DNA from 2 places in the Faecalibacterium faecis genome. Region 1 is predicted to be linked to the other one. Evidence: riboswitches for the same ligand, from Rfam matches in the RefSeq annotation. Region 1 holds a riboswitch; the other holds the start of a gene.

Region 1 (7,787 bases):
CCATCCACACCGGTGCCCTTGAGCTGCAGGATGTTCTCCTTGTGGATGCCGCCAATGGCCACCACCGGGATGTCCACGGCATCACAGATGGCCTTCAGGGTCTCGTGGGGCAGAACATCCACATCGGTCTTGGTGTGGGTGGCAAAGGCTGCGCCCACGCCAAGGCAGTCTGCGCCGTGCTTGACGGCTTCCCGTGCTTCCTCCACACTGTGGACGGAAACGCCGATCATCATACCCTCGCCCACACGGGCGCGCACCTGCGCTGCGGCCATATCCTCCTGCCCCACATGCACGCCCTCGGCGTGGCAGCGGATGGCAATGTCCACATTGTCGTTCACAAAGAACGGCACGCCGTAGCGCTGGCACAGAGCATGGATCTCCACAGCCTCTTTCAGAAAAGCTTCGTCGTCCAGCTCTTTTTCACGCAGCTGCACACAGGTGACACCGCCCTTCAGGGCGCTCTCCACCTGTTCATAGAGGGTCTGTTTGCCCACCCATGCGCGGTCGGTGACGGCATACAGAAGCATGTTCTGCTTATCGCACTTCATAGTTTGCTCCTTCTTCCAGCTGATCCGGGGTCATATTGTAAATGGCATCGATGATATAATTGCGGTAGGTGGAGTTGCCGTCCAGCGGGGTCAGGCGCTTGTGGGCGGTCTCGCCCGCAAGGCCCATGGCGCACACTGCAGCTGCAGCGGCTTCCAGCGGATGGCCGGGGTTTGCGGTGACGAACGCCGCCGTCAGGGCCGAAAGCTGGCAGCCCGTACCGGTGATGCTGCTCATCATAGCATTGCCGTTGCGGATGCAGTAGGCTTTTTCGGCATCCGCCACGATGTCGATGGCACCGGTAATGGCAATAACGGCACCCGTCTGGGCTGCAAAGGCCTTGGCAAAGGCCACGGCAGAATCCAGATTGGCCTCAGTAACTTTATCGGCCACATCGGCATCCACGCCCTTGGTGGTTCCCGCGCCGGAGGCCAGCGTTTTGATCTCCGAGATGTTGCCGCGGATCACGGTGAACTTTACGTCCCTGAGCAGGCGGAAAGCCGTGTCGGTGCGCAGGCGGGATGCACCCGCACCCACCGGGTCCAGCACCACAGGATGGCCCAGCTGGTTTGCCTTTTTGCCCGCCAGTAGCATGCTGGTGATGGTGCGGCTGTTCAGGGTGCCGATGTTGATGTTCAGACCGCCGCAGATGGTGGTGATATCCTCCACCTCGGCGGCATCGTCGGCCATGATGGGCGAAGCACCGCAGGCCAGCACCATGTTGGCGCAGTCGTTCACGGTGACGTAGTTGGTAATGTTATGGATGAGCGGGCAGGTGCGGCGCAGGTTCTCGAATTCTGTTTTGAACATTCGGGTGCCCCTCCGTCAGGAAAGACTGTTCTGCATGGAGCGCAGTGCGCCGGAGCGCTGCAGGCTGTACACCAGCACGCCCGCAATGATGGAACCCACTGCAGTGGAGATGAGGAACGGCACGATGTAGGCATAGAACGCGATGTCGCCGGCGCTCTTGCCCATGAGGAAGATGGCCACCGGGTAAGCGCACAGGCCGCCCAGAATGCTGGTGCCGAACACCTCGCCCACCATGGTGGCAAGGATGTTTTTGGTCTTATGGTACACAAGGCCGCACAGCAGTGCGCCGAACATGCTGCCGGGGAAGGCCATCAGGCTGCCCAGACCCAGCAGATTGCGCAGCAGCGAGGCCACAAAGGCCACGCCCACGCCCCACCACGGGCCAAGCAGCACCGCGCAGGTCACATTGACCATGTGCTGGATGGGTGCACATTTGCTGCCGAACATGGGGAAGCTGAATACGCTGCCCACCACGCACAGAGCGCACAGCATGCCGGCCAGCGCCAGCTTTTTCACAGAGAGTTTTTTCATAAGGCAAGGCTCCTTTCCAAACCTGCGGAAGCAGCAAAAACCATACAGCGCCTCCGCAAACAGCCCGCACCCGGTGCCAGACCCGGCGCAGGAACTATAAGAAGCGGTCGAGACTTGCTGGTCTCCTCTCACGCCGGAACACGGCTTCCCATCGCTGACGGTCACAAAGCTCAGGGCGCTCCCCCTCAGCCCGCTGCGGCACTTCCGCAGAAAAGTACAAGGCATCCTCCTTAATGGTAATAGGTACACAACAAAAAAACAGGAGACACCTTCCGCGGTGCCTCCTGCAAAAAATCATCCATTCTGACTTCCTACGGCGGCATTATCCGCATCAGGTAAAAGGGTCGAAGTTTGGGCACTTCCTCTCAGCCTGCTTTACAAGCTCCCCTGTATTTGATTGTGACTGTATTTTACACCCTTTGCGCACAAATTGCAAGAGGGGGCAAAGGCGCGCACAACGGTGCAAAACGTTTTTCACGCAGGTTTTATTGCAAAAGAAGGTGAAATATGGTATTTTCAAGGTGGACGCATACCCCCCCCGTAAGCAAAAAGGAGGAATTCCGTATGAAGCAGACGACCCTGACCCAAAGGCTGCTTTCGGCCCTCGTGGCGCTGTGCATGGTGCTGAGCGTGTGCGCACCCGCCTTTGCGGATGTGACCGACCCTGATATGGCCAAGGCCGCACAGTGGTGCACCGAGCAGGGCACCATGGCTGCCAAGGGCGACCGCTTTGAACCCGAAGGCTGGACCCCGAAGTTCAAGGTGATCGAAGTGTGGAACAAGACATTCCCCGCAGCCTGATGCCGGCAGTGTGGATGCCGTGCTCGGTTCGGACCTTTTCCGTGAAAATGGGGCTGTTGCAAAATAGCTCTCTGAAAAAATCATGAACAAAACCCGGAACCTTTTCTCGGCCAAAACGGCTCAAAAAGGGTTCCGGGTTTTTGATGTTATGCCGTTTCCGCCTTATCCGTTCCACCCTCTGGCAGAGGGGTCCAGCATTTCGGTGGCAGAGTAAATGAGGGCGTTGCAGATGGCTGCAGCCACATTGCTGCCGCCCTTGCGGCCCATGGCGGCGATGGCAGGCACGCCGTATCGCTCGCAGGCGGCAAACAGTACTTCCTTGCTTTCCACCACATTCACAAACCCCACCGGCACGCCAATGACCAGCGCAGGCCGCAGACCGGCTTCCATTTCCTCCGCAATGGTCAAAAGGGCCGTGGGCGCATTGCCAATGGCCAGAATGGCCCCCGGGTGCTCCCGGGCAGCGCGGTGCATGGCGGCAACGGCACGGGTGGTGCCCGCCTGCTTTGCGGCTTCGGCCACAGCGGGGTCTGCCATGTAGCAGATGGCTTCACCGTTCAGTTTTTTCAGGCCCGGCTTTGTGATGCCCGCCAGCGCCATATTGGTGTCGGTAACGATGAAAGCACCCGCGTGCAGGGCCTTGACTGCGGCTTCCACCGCGCCGGGTGTAAAGCGCAGATTTTTGGCATAGTCGAAATCCGCGGTGGTGTGGATGACCCGCTTGACCACCGCAGCCGTCTCCGGCGGCGGGGTCAGGCCCAGCTCGTCCAATTCCCTTGTGATAATGGAGATGCTCGTCCGTTCAATGTCGGCGGGCAGATGATGCTGCGGTGTCATGTGTTGTCTCCTTTTTGCATTCCCATAGCGGCATAGATGGCGGGCATATCCAGTGCCGCACGCACACCATCGGCAAGCAGATCAAGCTGCTGCTGACGGTACTGCTCCATGGGGATAAGCTCGGCCCCGGCCGGATCGATGCCCTTCCGTTTGCACAAAAATGCGGTCAGTTTTTCGGTCAGTTCGCCGGTGTCGAACAGGCCGTGCAGGTAGGTACCGAATACACTGTCCTGCACACAGCCCTCCGGCGTGCCGTCTGCAAGGATGCAGAACGCACTGCCCCACACCTCGGTGCGGCCTGCGTGGATCTCGTAGCCCGTCAGCTTTGCGCCTGCAAAGGGTTCTGTGGTCACACAGGCTGCGGTCTGGGTCAGGTGCTTTTCGGTGCCGAACACCGTCGTGGTGGGCAGCAGGCCAAGGCCCCGCAGGGTGCAGGGGGTACCGCTCTCCTCCCCTGCCGGGTCGCAGAGCTGTTCGCCCAGCATCTGGTAGCCGCCGCACACGCCCAGCACCGGCGTACCGGCTGCCGAAAGCCTGAGCACCGCCGCTTCCAGTCCGCTTTCCCACAGCCAGCGCAGGTCGTCCATGGTGTTCTTGGTGCCGGGCAGGATGACGAGATCCGGTGCACCCAGCTGGCGGGTGCGCTGCACATACCGCACGCCCAGCAGCGGGTGCTGTTCCAGCGGGATAAAGTCGGTGAAGTTGGACACATGCGGCAGGCGCAGGATGGCGATATCCAGCGGCTTGACCGCAGCTTTTGTATCCAGCCGGTCGGAGAGAGAATCCTCGTCCTCGATCTCCACCCGCAGGTACGGCACTACGCCCAGCACGGGCAGGTGTGTTTTTTCTTCCAGCATGGCAAGGCCGGGCCGCAGGATCTCCACATCGCCCCGGAACTTGTTGATGATCAGGCCCCTGATGCGGGCACGCTCGTCGGCTTCCAGCAGCTCCACAGTGCCGTACAGCTGGGCGAATACGCCGCCCCGGTCGATATCGCCCGCCAGAAGCACCGGCGCATCCACCAGCTTTGCAAGGCCCATGTTCACGATATCGTCGGCTTTCAGGTTGATCTCTGCCGGGCTGCCCGCGCCTTCGATCACGATGATGTCGTTCTCGGCGGCAAGGCTGTTGTAGGCTTCCAGAATGTCCGGGATAAGGCTGCGCTTCATTTTAAAGTAGGCGGCAGCAGACATCTGGCCCCGGGCCTTGCCGTTCACGATCACCTGACTGCCCACATCGCTGCTGGGCTTGAGCAGGATGGGGTTCATGCGCACATCCGGCTCCACGCCTGCAGCCTGTGCCTGCACCACCTGCGCACGGCCCATCTCTGCACCGTTGCGAGTGACAAAGCTGTTCAGGGCCATGTTCTGGCTTTTGAAAGGGGCCACGCGGTAGCCATCCTGCGCAAAGATGCGGCACAGCGCCGCGCACAGCAGGCTTTTGCCCGCACCGCTCATGGTGCCCTGCACCATAATGCATTTTGCCTTGCTCATTGCGCCACCTCCGGCAGGGTCTCGGCCAGCAGCGCAAGCAGCTGCCGGTTCTCGTTTTCTGTGCGCACAGCGGTGCGGTACCAGCTGGCATCAAGGCCCGGATAATTGCCGCAGCTGCGCAGTACCGCACCCTTGCGGCGCAGCGCTTCGCCCAGCGCTTCCGGCGCGCGGAACAGCAGATAGTTAGCCCGGCCCTCGATCACCCGCAGGCCCAGCGCCCGCAGGCCGTCTGCCAGCACAGGCCGCTGTGCTTCGATCAATGCACGCACCTTCGCCACATATTCCGTCTCGTCCAGCGCAGCGATGCCCGCCGCCTGTGCCAGACTGGAAACCGCCCACGGCTGGCCCGCTGCCCGCATCCGGGCAAGCAGCTCTGTATCAGAGCACAGGCAATAGCCCAGACGCACGCCTGCCATGCCGTAAAGCTTGGTGAAGGCTTTTAAAATAATCAGTTTTTTGCTGTTTTTCAGCAGATGCTTTGCCGAAAGGCCTTCGCCCTCCGGCAGAAAATCCAGAAAGCATTCGTCCACGGCCAGCACCGCACCCACGGCTTCGCATCTGCGTAGCAGCGCTTCCACAAGGGCAGGCTCTGCCAGCTGACCGGTGGGGTTGTTGGGCTGACAGAGGAACACCATATTTGTACCCGGGTGCACCGCGTTCAGGAGATCTTTCGTCACCGCAAAATCGTTTTCTTCCCGCAAAAAATGCCGTTCCACCGTGCAGCCTTCCGTTTCAAGGGCGGTGGCATACTCGGCAAAAGTGGGGGCCGTTACCAGTGCAGTGCGGGGCTTTGCAGCCAGCGCCAGCCGGAAGATGAGGTCTGCCGCGCCGTTGCCGCACAGCAGCCATTCGGCGGGCACACCCTCAGCCACAGCCAGCTTTTCACGCAGGGCCCGGCACAGCGGGTCGGGGTAGCGGTCGGCCGTGGCAAGCACTGCCGTAATGGCCTTTGCCACCCCTTCCGGCAGGCCCAGCGGGCTGACATTAGCCGAAAAATCCAGCGGGTCGCGGCCAAACTCGGCGCGGTAGCCCGCCCAGTCGCCGCCATGGGTCAATTGTTTCATGCAAGGAACCCCCGTATTGCTGCACCCCATGCCAGCGCAAAGCCGCTTGCCACATACATCATGCGGTTGGCGCGCAGGATGTCCTGCGGTTCAATGGGGCGCAGGGCATCACCGATGGTGGGCTTGGGGTAATATTCGCCAAAATAGTAAGCCGGGCCGGCCAGCTGCACGCCCAGTGCACCGGCGCAGGCGCTTTCGGTCTGGGCGCTGTTGGGGCTGGCGTGGTTGTGCCGGTCCCGCCGCCAGATGCGCCATGCGCCCTTGGCATCGTTGCCGGTAAAGGCCGCAGCGGCCACCCACAAAAGGGCGGCAAGGCGGCTGGGGATGTAGTTGGCAAGGTCGTCCAGCTTCGCGGCTGCGCGGCCAAAATAAAGGTACTTTTCGTTCTTGTAGCCCAGCATGCTGTCCATGGTGTTGATGGCCTTGTAGGTCAGCGCCAGCGGTGCCCCGCCGATGAGCATATACAGCAGCGGCGCAATGACGCCGTCGCTGGCATTTTCGGCCACCGTTTCCACCGCAGCTTTGGTCACACCCTCTGCGGTCAGGTTCTGGGTGTCGCGGCCCACGATGCGGCTCACGGCTTTGCGAGCGGCGGGCAGGTCGTTTTTAATAAGCTGAGCGTACACATTCCTGCTCTCCTGCGCAAGGCCCCTTGCCGCCAGCGCCTGCCCGCACCAGAACATCTGCACCGCAAGGCCCAGCCACGGGCTGAGCTTTGCCGCCGCCAGACACACAAGGCTCGTGACCAGAAAGGTGCCCACCGGCAGGCAGAACGCCGTCACGGCACCGCCCAGCAGCTCGCCCTGCGGGGTGCCGGGCAGGCGAGCGCGCAGGAATTTTTCCAGCCGGGAGATGCATCTGCCCATAAGCACCACCGGGTGCGGCAGCCACGCCGGGTCGCCGAAGAGCGCGTCCAGCACAAAACTGCCGACAACTGCCTGAAGGATCATGCCCTGCTCTCCTTTGTGTACTGGACGGTCTTCACGAGATACAGCAGATGCTTTTCCGTCCAGTCCTTTGCATCCAGAACAAAGCCGCCCGCGTTGGGTCCGCACCATGCGTAATAGTCCCTGTGGGGGACGGCAAACCGCTCCATGGCGGCCATCTGGGTGCCGCCGTGGGCCAGAATGACCAGCCGTTCTTCGCCTGCGGCAAGAGCTTTATCGATCAGCTCTGCCACGGTGCGGCAGATGCGGTCTGAAAAATCCGTCTTGCGCTCTCCATCCGGGCAGGGGCTTTCGCAGTTGGCCTTCACCCATGCCTGATACTCGGGGTCCTTTTCCATCTCGATGAAATTGCGGCCCTCAAAGCTGCCAAAGCACATCTCTTTCAGGCCGTCCACCGGCACAAGCTTTGCCTCCGGGAACAGGATGCGCGCCGTCTGGCTGGTGCGCTGCAGGGTGGAAACATAGACCACATCGGGGTCAAAATCTGCCCGGCGCAGCTGGGCAGCGCCTTCGGGTGAGAGCGGGATGTTGCGCTGGCCCTGATAACGCTTCTGGGCGTTGTATTCCGTCTGGCCATGACGCAGAAGATAGATCAGCATTGAGACAATTCTCCTTTCAAAACCGTGGGGATGCCGCAGAACATCTGCACCACGCACTCTGCCCGTGCGGCCAGCAGGCAGGCAAGCCTGCCCGCCGCCTCGCGGTCTGCGCGCTGTTTGACATCCATCGGCACAACACCGCCGCCTACCTCGGTGGCG
Region 2 (7,787 bases), on a different contig from region 1:
CGCCTTCCGTCAGCCAGCCGTGTCCTAAGACCGTTTCCCGCACCAGCGAGATCATGCCGTAGCCGCCGCCAAAGGACAGCGCACCGATCATGAGGAAATTCCAGAAAAGTTCTACATAGATCACGGCTTCTTCTCCCCCTTCCGCAGCTGCTGTACTGCATACACCAGCAGCCCGGCCGCACCGCTGAACAGGATGTAAAAAATGGAAGAGAAGGACACTGCTGCAATGGAACAGCCCACCATCGCTGCCGCAACCGTGGTCAGGATGACAATATTGAAGACGCTGTGTTCCAGCTGCTTCAGCATTTTCAGTCCGGCGGAAAGGATCAGATAGATCACACACACCTGAATGCCGTGGAACGCACTTGCCACCACCGAAAGGCGGAGGAACTGGTCAAAGAACAGCGAGATCAGATAAATGACCGCGAAGGACGGAAGACATACCGCCACCGTGGACGCTGCCGCACCTGCCGCACCCTCGATTTTGTAGCCGATATAGGTGGCACTGTTCACCGCCACCGGGCCGGGCGTAGACTCCGCAATTGCCACCATGTCCAGAAATTCTTCTTTTGTCACCCACTTTTTCTCTTCCACAAATTCATTCTGCAGCAAAGCCACCATGGCATAACCGCCGCCAAACGTGAACGCTCCAATTTTGAAAAACGTCCAGAAAAGCTCCTTTGTTTTCGACATAGCCTTCTCCTTTCTTGCGCCTTATTATATCATTTTTTGTTTTGATATGATATACTTTAATGGAATATGCTGCTTTCTTTGGAAAAAGCAGAAAAAGGAGTTTAGGATATGAAAACAAAATTTGGCATTGTAGGCTGCGGCTTTCTGGGCGGCATTGTGGCCAGCGCATGGAAGAACGGTCTGCTGCCGGACTATGAGCTGGTGGGCGTGACCAGCCGCACCCGTGCTTCGGCAGAAAAACTTGCCGCCGAGGTAGGCTGTCCCGTCTGCGATGATGTGGATGCTCTGCTGACACTGCAGCCGGAATACATTGTGGAGACCGCTTCGGTGGAGGCTGTGCGCGCCATGGCTGTGCCTGTACTGAAAAAAGGCGTGAATCTGGTCATTATTTCCATTGGTGCCTTTGCGGACCTTGATTTTTACGAGCAGGTCAAGGCCGCTGCCGTGGAGGGCGGTGCCAAGGTGCATCTGGCAAGCGGTGCCATTGGCGGCTTTGATGTGCTGCAGACCGTCACCCTGATGGCCGAGGCGCAGAAGCTGGCCGAGACGGCAGGCATTGAGACCCACACCGGAGCCAAGGGCTTCCGCAACACGCCGGTATGGGCCGACCATCTGCTGACCGATACCGAAAAGACCACCGTGTTCACCGGCAATGCCAAGCAGGCCATTGCCACCTTCCCCCGCCGCGTGAATGTGGCTGTTGCCACCTCGCTGGCCACCACCGGCCCGGAGATCACCGGCGTGACCATGCACTCGGTACCCGGCTGGGCGGGCGACGACCACTGCATCACCGCCGAGATCGAGGGCGTGAAGGCCGTGGTGGATATCTGCTCTTCCACCAGCGCCATTGCCGGTTGGAGCGTAGTTGCCCTGCTGCGCAACCTTTCCTCCCCCGTATGCTTCTATTAAAGGAGGGCTTTGCAGATGTTCAACAAACTGGTGGCCATTGAGCCGGTAAGCCTGATCCCTTCCGCCGAGGAAGCGCTGCATCAGTACGCAAAAGAAGTGGTGCTGTACCGCGATATCCCGGCCAGCGATGACCAGATCGTGCAGCGCATCGGAGATGCCGATGCTGTACTTCTGAGCTACACCTCCCGCATGGGCAAAAATGTGATCGAGCGCTGCCCGAATATCCGTTACATCGGCATGTGCTGCAGCCTGTATTCTGAGGAAAGCGCTAATGTGGATATCGCCTACGCCCGCACCCGCGGCATCAAAGTGCTGGGCATCCGGGACTACGGCGACCGCGGCGTTGTGGAGTACGTCCTGCATGAGCTCACCGGCATCCTGCACGGTTTTGGGATGCCCATGCTGCGGGACGAGCCGGTGGAGATCACCGGGCTGAAGGCAGGCATCATCGGGCTGGGTGTGTCCGGCAAAATGATCGCCGACGCGCTGCAGTTCATGGGCGCCGACATTGCCTATTACAGCCGCACCCGCAAGCCGGATGCCGAAGCTGTGGGCATGGCCTATAAGCCGCTGGCACAGCTGCTGACCGAGAGCGAGGTGGTGTTCACCTGCCTGAACAAAAATGTCCTTCTGCTGGGCAAGGACGAATTTGCACAGCTGGGCGCAGGCAAGGTACTGTTCAACACCTCCATCGGCCCGGGCTTTGACTCTGCTGCTCTGGAACAGTGGCTTGCTCTGCCGGGCACCCACTTCTTCTGTGACACCCGTGCCGCTGCCGGCCCGGTGGGTGAAGGCTTCTTTGCCCGTGAGAATGTGCATTGCGCGAATGTTTCTGCCGGACGCACCAAGCAGGCTTTTGTGCTGCTGAGCCAGAAGGTGCTGGCAAATATCCGCACTGCACTGGGAGAATGATATAAAAAGGAAACGCTTCCCGGCCGGGAAGCGTTTCCTTTTAGGCTTTATTCAAAATTGTTGTGATCTCTTCCAGATTCGCCGCAAATCGGATGCCCTGCTGGCGCTGCGGCGTGGAAAGGCCTTTCTCGATCATTTTGGCAAGCAGTGCTTTCAGGCTGTCGTAGTAGCCGTTCAGATCATACAGGATGCAGGGCGCGTCCAACTGGCCCAGCGAGACCTTGGACATTACCTCTGCGATCTCTTCCAGCGTGCCGGTACCGCCGGGGAATGCGATGAAGGCATCGCCCAGCTCGATCATCTTCGTCTTGCGCTCGGTCATGTCCTTGGTGACGATCAGCTCGGTCAGGCCATCGTGCTGCAGCTCCTGCTGCACAAAGAACTGCGGTTCCACACCGGTCACCGTGCCGCCTGCGTCCAGCGCGCTCTGGGCAAGCTGACCCATCAGGCCGCTGCGGGAGCCGCCGTACACAAGGCGGTGCCCGTTTGCACCGATCCAGCTGCCCAGTTCCCGGACAGCTTCCGCCAGCGCAGGATCATTGCCCGCATTTGCTCCAAGATAGACCGTGATGTTCATGGTATTTCCCCCTTTGTTTTTTCCATTTTACCACGCAGCGGGCCGATTGAAAAGGGCCATCCCCTTGCAAATGCAGCGGCACTGTGGTATTCTTGAACGCAGAAAAAGGGAGCCTGCAAAAGCAGGCTGAGAGTGGGCTGTTTGCCCAGACCTGTGACCTGATTTGGACAATGCCAACGTAGGGAGATACTGCTGCTTCAAAGTGCGGAGATGCCTCCTTGCGGGCATTTCCGCATTTTTTGCAAAGGAAGTTGTAACCATGAAAACTGCATTGACGATTGCCGGCAGCGATTCCAGCGGCGGTGCTGGCATCCAGGCCGATATCAAAACCATGACTGCAAACGGCGTGTACGCCATGAGCGCCATTACCGCACTGACTGCCCAGAACACCACAGGTGTGACCGGCATTTTTGAAGCCACGCCCGAATTTCTGGCACAGGAGATCGACGCCATTTTTACCGACATCTACCCGGATGCCGTCAAGATCGGCATGGTATCCTCGGCAGAGCTGATCAGTGTGATCGCCGAAAAGCTGCACACCTACGGCGCAAAGCATATCGTGGTGGACCCGGTGATGGTTGCCACCTCCGGCTCCAAGCTGCTGCGGGACGATGCCGTGCAGGCACTGACCGAAAAGCTGCTGCCCATGGCAGAGGTGGTCACCCCCAACATTCCGGAGACTGAGATCCTTTCCGGCATGAAGATCACCGATGCGGCCGGAATGGAGGCCGCTGCAAAGCTGATCAGCGAGAAATACCACTGTGCCGTGCTGTGCAAGGGTGGCCACCAGATCAACGATGCCGACGACCTTCTGTGGCGGGACGGCTGCGGCAAATGGTTCCGCGGCAAGCGCATTGCAAACCCCAATACCCACGGCACCGGCTGCACCCTATCCAGCGCCATTGCGTCCAATCTGGCAAAGGGCTATGATCTGGATGCATCTGTGGAGCGCGCAAAGGCCTACATTTCCGGCTGTCTTTCTGCCATGCTGGATCTGGGCCATGGCTCCGGCCCCATGAACCACATGTTTGCACTGAAGGGAGAGTTTGTGGGTGAGTGAGCAGACCTTTGTGCAGCAGCTGGTGCAGGAAAGTCTGCCTGTGTGGGAGAAATGTCTGCACTCAGAATTTCTGACCCACCTTGCGGATGGCACACTGGATGAAGCCTGCTTCAAGGGCTACATCGTGGAGGACAGTCTTTACCTGCGGGAATATGCCAAGGTGTTTGCCTGGGGCATGACCAAGGCAAAGGATATGCAGACCATCCGCACCTACTATTCCCTGCTTTCCTTCGTGAATGAGAGCGAGGATGCAGCCCGCCTGCACTATCTCAAGCACTTTGGACTGACCGATGAAGGCATCCAGAGCCTGCCGCTGCGGCCGGAGAACCGTGCCTATGTGGACTCTATGATCGAAGCCGCCAAAAACGGCGAGGGCGCAGCCGAGTGCATGATGGCCTGCCTGCCCTGTATGCTGAGCTATGGCTGGATCTTCCAGAAACTGCTGGAAGAAAAACCTTCCGTGCAGGATACCCTTTATGGTGCACTGGTGGTGGACTATGCTGACAAGGGCTATGAGGCGGCCTGCCGCGACTGGGCCGCGTTTGCAGAAAAAGTCTGCGAAGGCCTGAGCGACGAGCGCCTTGCCCGCTGCCGCGAGATTTTCCATGCCTGTTCGGCGCACGAGCTGAACTTCTGGGCCATGGCAGCTTCCCCGCGCAGTGACCTGTAATTTTTCCTAAAATATAAAATGCACCCGGCCTGTGGGCAGAACCGCAGCAACCGGGTGCATTTGTTTTGTTCAGGGTTTCGTGGCCGCAGCCGCAGGCATGAGCCTTAGTGCCGGAAACAAGGGAGCCCTAAAACAAAAACTTCCCCGGCTCTTCTGCCGAGGGAGTGGAAAAGAAAAACGCCCCTAACAGAAGAACTCTCTTCTGTCAAGGACGAATAAAATTTGGCCTTTTATCCGCGGTGCCACCATGACTTCATGGACATGACCCCATGCACTTGGCGGGATGCCAACACATCCCCGGCAACTGACGTATGCCCTACGTTGCAGAATACTGTGCGGCGAAAGTTCTCCGCAGTTCCCTGCACCCTCAGCGGTCCATTTCGGGAAAATATAACGCAAAGTCACACTTTCCTTGACGAACTGTTTCCGGTCTGCTTCTCAGCTGCGCAGGCTCTCTGTACAGGCATGGTTCGCCGTTATCTCCGCTTCAACGGTTTAGTGTATTGAATTTGGCTATATTAAACCACGGATTTTTCGTTTGTCAATACCTGTTTGCAAATTTTTCAAAATCAGCCTATGTCCACAGTGGGTTCAGCGCTTCCGGCGGCTGTTCGTGCTGGAAAACTTCACCGCTTTTGCCGGCCTGCGGCGGCTGTGCAGCGCACTGTAGTAGCCAAAGGCAGTGCCGCATAAGCCGCCCACAATGTGCATGAAGTTTGCTACATTGTCGTGCACAAAAATGATATCGTACACCTGCTGACCAAAGTACAGCGCTGCAACCAGCAGCATGGTGACCGGGATGCCGCCGGAGAAGCCCGCCAGCGACGAAAGCATGATAAGCATGAACACGATGCCGGACGCGCCCAGCAGCCCCGAACGTGGGAACAGCACGCATTGCAGCACGCCGGTGACCAGAGCGGTGAACACCATGCCGCACAAAAGCGGCTTGCTGCCGTACTTTTCTTCCATTGGCGGGCCAACAACGAGCAGCAGCAGCATGTTATTCAGAAAGTGGTCCCAGCTGGCATGGCCCAGCACATGGCCGAACAGCCGGATGTAGAACAGCGGGTCCTTCAGCGAGGAGCGGTAGACACAGAACAGATGCATCGTCGTCCACCCGTCCGTCCACTGGTCGAGGAACAGCACCAGAAGTGACAGCAGGAAAAATGTGAGGATCACCGGGGAGTTGTACTGCAGTTCCAGTTTGAGTTTTACTTTTTTCATCCTCTTGTCTCCACCCAGTATTCGCCCATGCTCTGGCCGGGCTGGTTCGTCACTTCATCCTTGAGGTAATCGCCAAGGCCGCAGCTTTCCGGCTGCCATGCAAGGGCTGCTTCCACCGTGGGGTACTCCACCTCGGCGTACCAGAACTCGGTGGGCTGGCCTTCGTCCACATGGTTCACTTCCAGCACAGAACCGTCCGGCAGGGTGTAGCTGCGGCGCAGCTTCGGGATGAGAGGTTTAGCGATAATCTTGTATTCCAGATCATCAAACAGTTCTTTGTCGATGCTGCGCTCGATCTCCTCACGGGCAAGGCCGCCCCCGGATTTGAAGCAGAGGATGTAGTCCGTTCTGCCGCCGGTGAGGGCTTCTTCCCGGATGCGCACAGTGGGCCGCACGCTGATATAGCCCTGCCGCATGGCAAATTCCTCCCTGAGGGGCAGCCCCTCCGGCCAGCCCTTCACCATCCATTTGCGTTCGATCTCCATAATGCATCCCTCTTTCATGCGGTTTTTTGGCATTTCTTATTTATAATAACATGATTTTGTGCTATTATAAAGGGTAGATTTTTACTCCTTCAGTCTGCTTCGCAGCCAGCTCCCTCAGTGAGGGAGCCTACCCGCACGGTAAGCGTGTCGAGCGAACGCGGGACGAAGGGAGTTCGTCCATGATAAGGAGAACCATATGAAAGAACGCGCTTACCCTGTGTATACCGTCAACAAACACGCCGAGGGCCTGCTGGTGGGCGGGCACCCCTGGGTGTATGAGAACGACATCCTCCATTCCCCGGAAAATGAGCCGGAAAACGGCACGCTGGCCGATGTGGTCAGCACCAAGGGTTCCTACCTTGGCACCGGCTTTGTCTCGCTCAAGAGCAAGATCCGCGTGCGGCTGATCTCCCGTAATGCCAACGACACCTTTGATGCTGCGTTCTGGCGCCGCCGGGTGGAATATGCATGGAACTACCGCAAAACCGTGCTGGAGCCCGCCGACCTTTCCGCCTGCCGCGTCATTTTTGGCGAAGCCGACCAGTTCCCCGGCCTGACCGTGGACCGGTTCAGCAACATCCTCGTCACGCAGACCCTGAGCGTGGGCATGGAAAAGCTCAAGCCCGTCCTCTTCCCCATTCTGGCAGAAGTCCTGCGCGCCGACGGCCAGACCATCGACGGCATCTACGAGCGCAACGATGAGGCTCTGCGTGCCAAGGAAGGTCTTGAGCAGAACAAAGGCTGGTTTGAGCTGCCCGGTGAGACTCATCCGGCAAGCACCCAGACCGAGATCTGCGAGAACGGAGTTTACTATCATGTGGATTTCGAGAACGGCCAGAAGACCGGCTTCTTCCTTGATCAGAAGTACAACCGCCGGGCGGTGGCACGCCTTGCTGCAGGTCACACCGTGCTGGACTGCTTTACCCACACCGGCAGCTTTGCACTGAACGCCGCTGCGGGCGGCGCTGCCCGTGTGACCGCCGCCGACATCAGCGCCGAGGCCATTGCCATGGCGCAGCGCAATGCCCAGCGCAACGGTCTGACCAATATGGACTTTTTGTGCGAGGACACCTTTGAACTGCTGCCCCGCTTGGAAAGAGAGGGACACCCCTACGATTTTATCATTCTGGACCCGCCGGCCTTTACCAAGGCGCGCCGCACTGTGGAGAACGCCATGCGCGGTTACAAGGAGATCAACTACCGTGCCATGAAGCTGCTGCCTCGCGGCGGCTATCTGGCAACTGCCAGCTGCTCCCA

Evidence for each region. Region 1 has a riboswitch for thiamine pyrophosphate ahead of thiW (energy coupling factor transporter S component ThiW). Riboswitches for the same ligand answer to the same signal wherever they lie in the genome.
Region 2: linked by a shared signal. The riboswitch ahead of thiD (bifunctional hydroxymethylpyrimidine kinase/phosphomethylpyrimidine kinase) and the one ahead of thiW (energy coupling factor transporter S component ThiW) in region 1 are both predicted to bind thiamine pyrophosphate.

What each region holds. Positions count from the first base shown of each region.
Region 1 is NZ_JBBMEP010000004.1:16,681-24,467, reverse strand. Features, by position in the region: gene thiE (thiamine phosphate synthase) at 1-548, opposite strand, end outside; gene thiM (hydroxyethylthiazole kinase) at 535-1,356, opposite strand; gene thiW (energy coupling factor transporter S component ThiW) at 1,372-1,887, opposite strand; TPP riboswitch at 2,179-2,286, opposite strand; gene WMO17_RS02810 (hypothetical protein) at 2,452-2,688, shown strand; gene WMO17_RS02805 (precorrin-8X methylmutase) at 2,851-3,525, opposite strand; gene WMO17_RS02800 (cobyric acid synthase) at 3,522-5,018, opposite strand; gene WMO17_RS02795 (pyridoxal phosphate-dependent aminotransferase) at 5,015-6,082, opposite strand; gene cbiB (adenosylcobinamide-phosphate synthase CbiB) at 6,079-7,032, opposite strand; gene WMO17_RS02785 (histidine phosphatase family protein) at 7,029-7,628, opposite strand; gene WMO17_RS02780 (bifunctional adenosylcobinamide kinase/adenosylcobinamide-phosphate guanylyltransferase) at 7,622-7,787, opposite strand, start outside.
Region 2 is NZ_JBBMEP010000009.1:85,824-93,610, reverse strand. Features, by position in the region: gene WMO17_RS06405 (chromate transporter) at 1-124, opposite strand, end outside; gene WMO17_RS06400 (chromate transporter) at 121-693, opposite strand; gene WMO17_RS06395 (aspartate dehydrogenase domain-containing protein) at 802-1,602, shown strand; gene WMO17_RS06390 (NAD(P)-dependent oxidoreductase) at 1,618-2,514, shown strand; gene WMO17_RS06385 (LOG family protein) at 2,555-3,091, opposite strand; TPP riboswitch at 3,187-3,294, shown strand; gene thiD (bifunctional hydroxymethylpyrimidine kinase/phosphomethylpyrimidine kinase) at 3,351-4,151, shown strand; gene WMO17_RS06375 (thiaminase II/PqqC family protein) at 4,144-4,821, shown strand; gene WMO17_RS06370 (rhomboid family intramembrane serine protease) at 5,413-6,045, opposite strand; gene WMO17_RS06365 (CYTH domain-containing protein) at 6,042-6,530, opposite strand; gene WMO17_RS06360 (class I SAM-dependent rRNA methyltransferase) at 6,727-7,787, shown strand, end outside.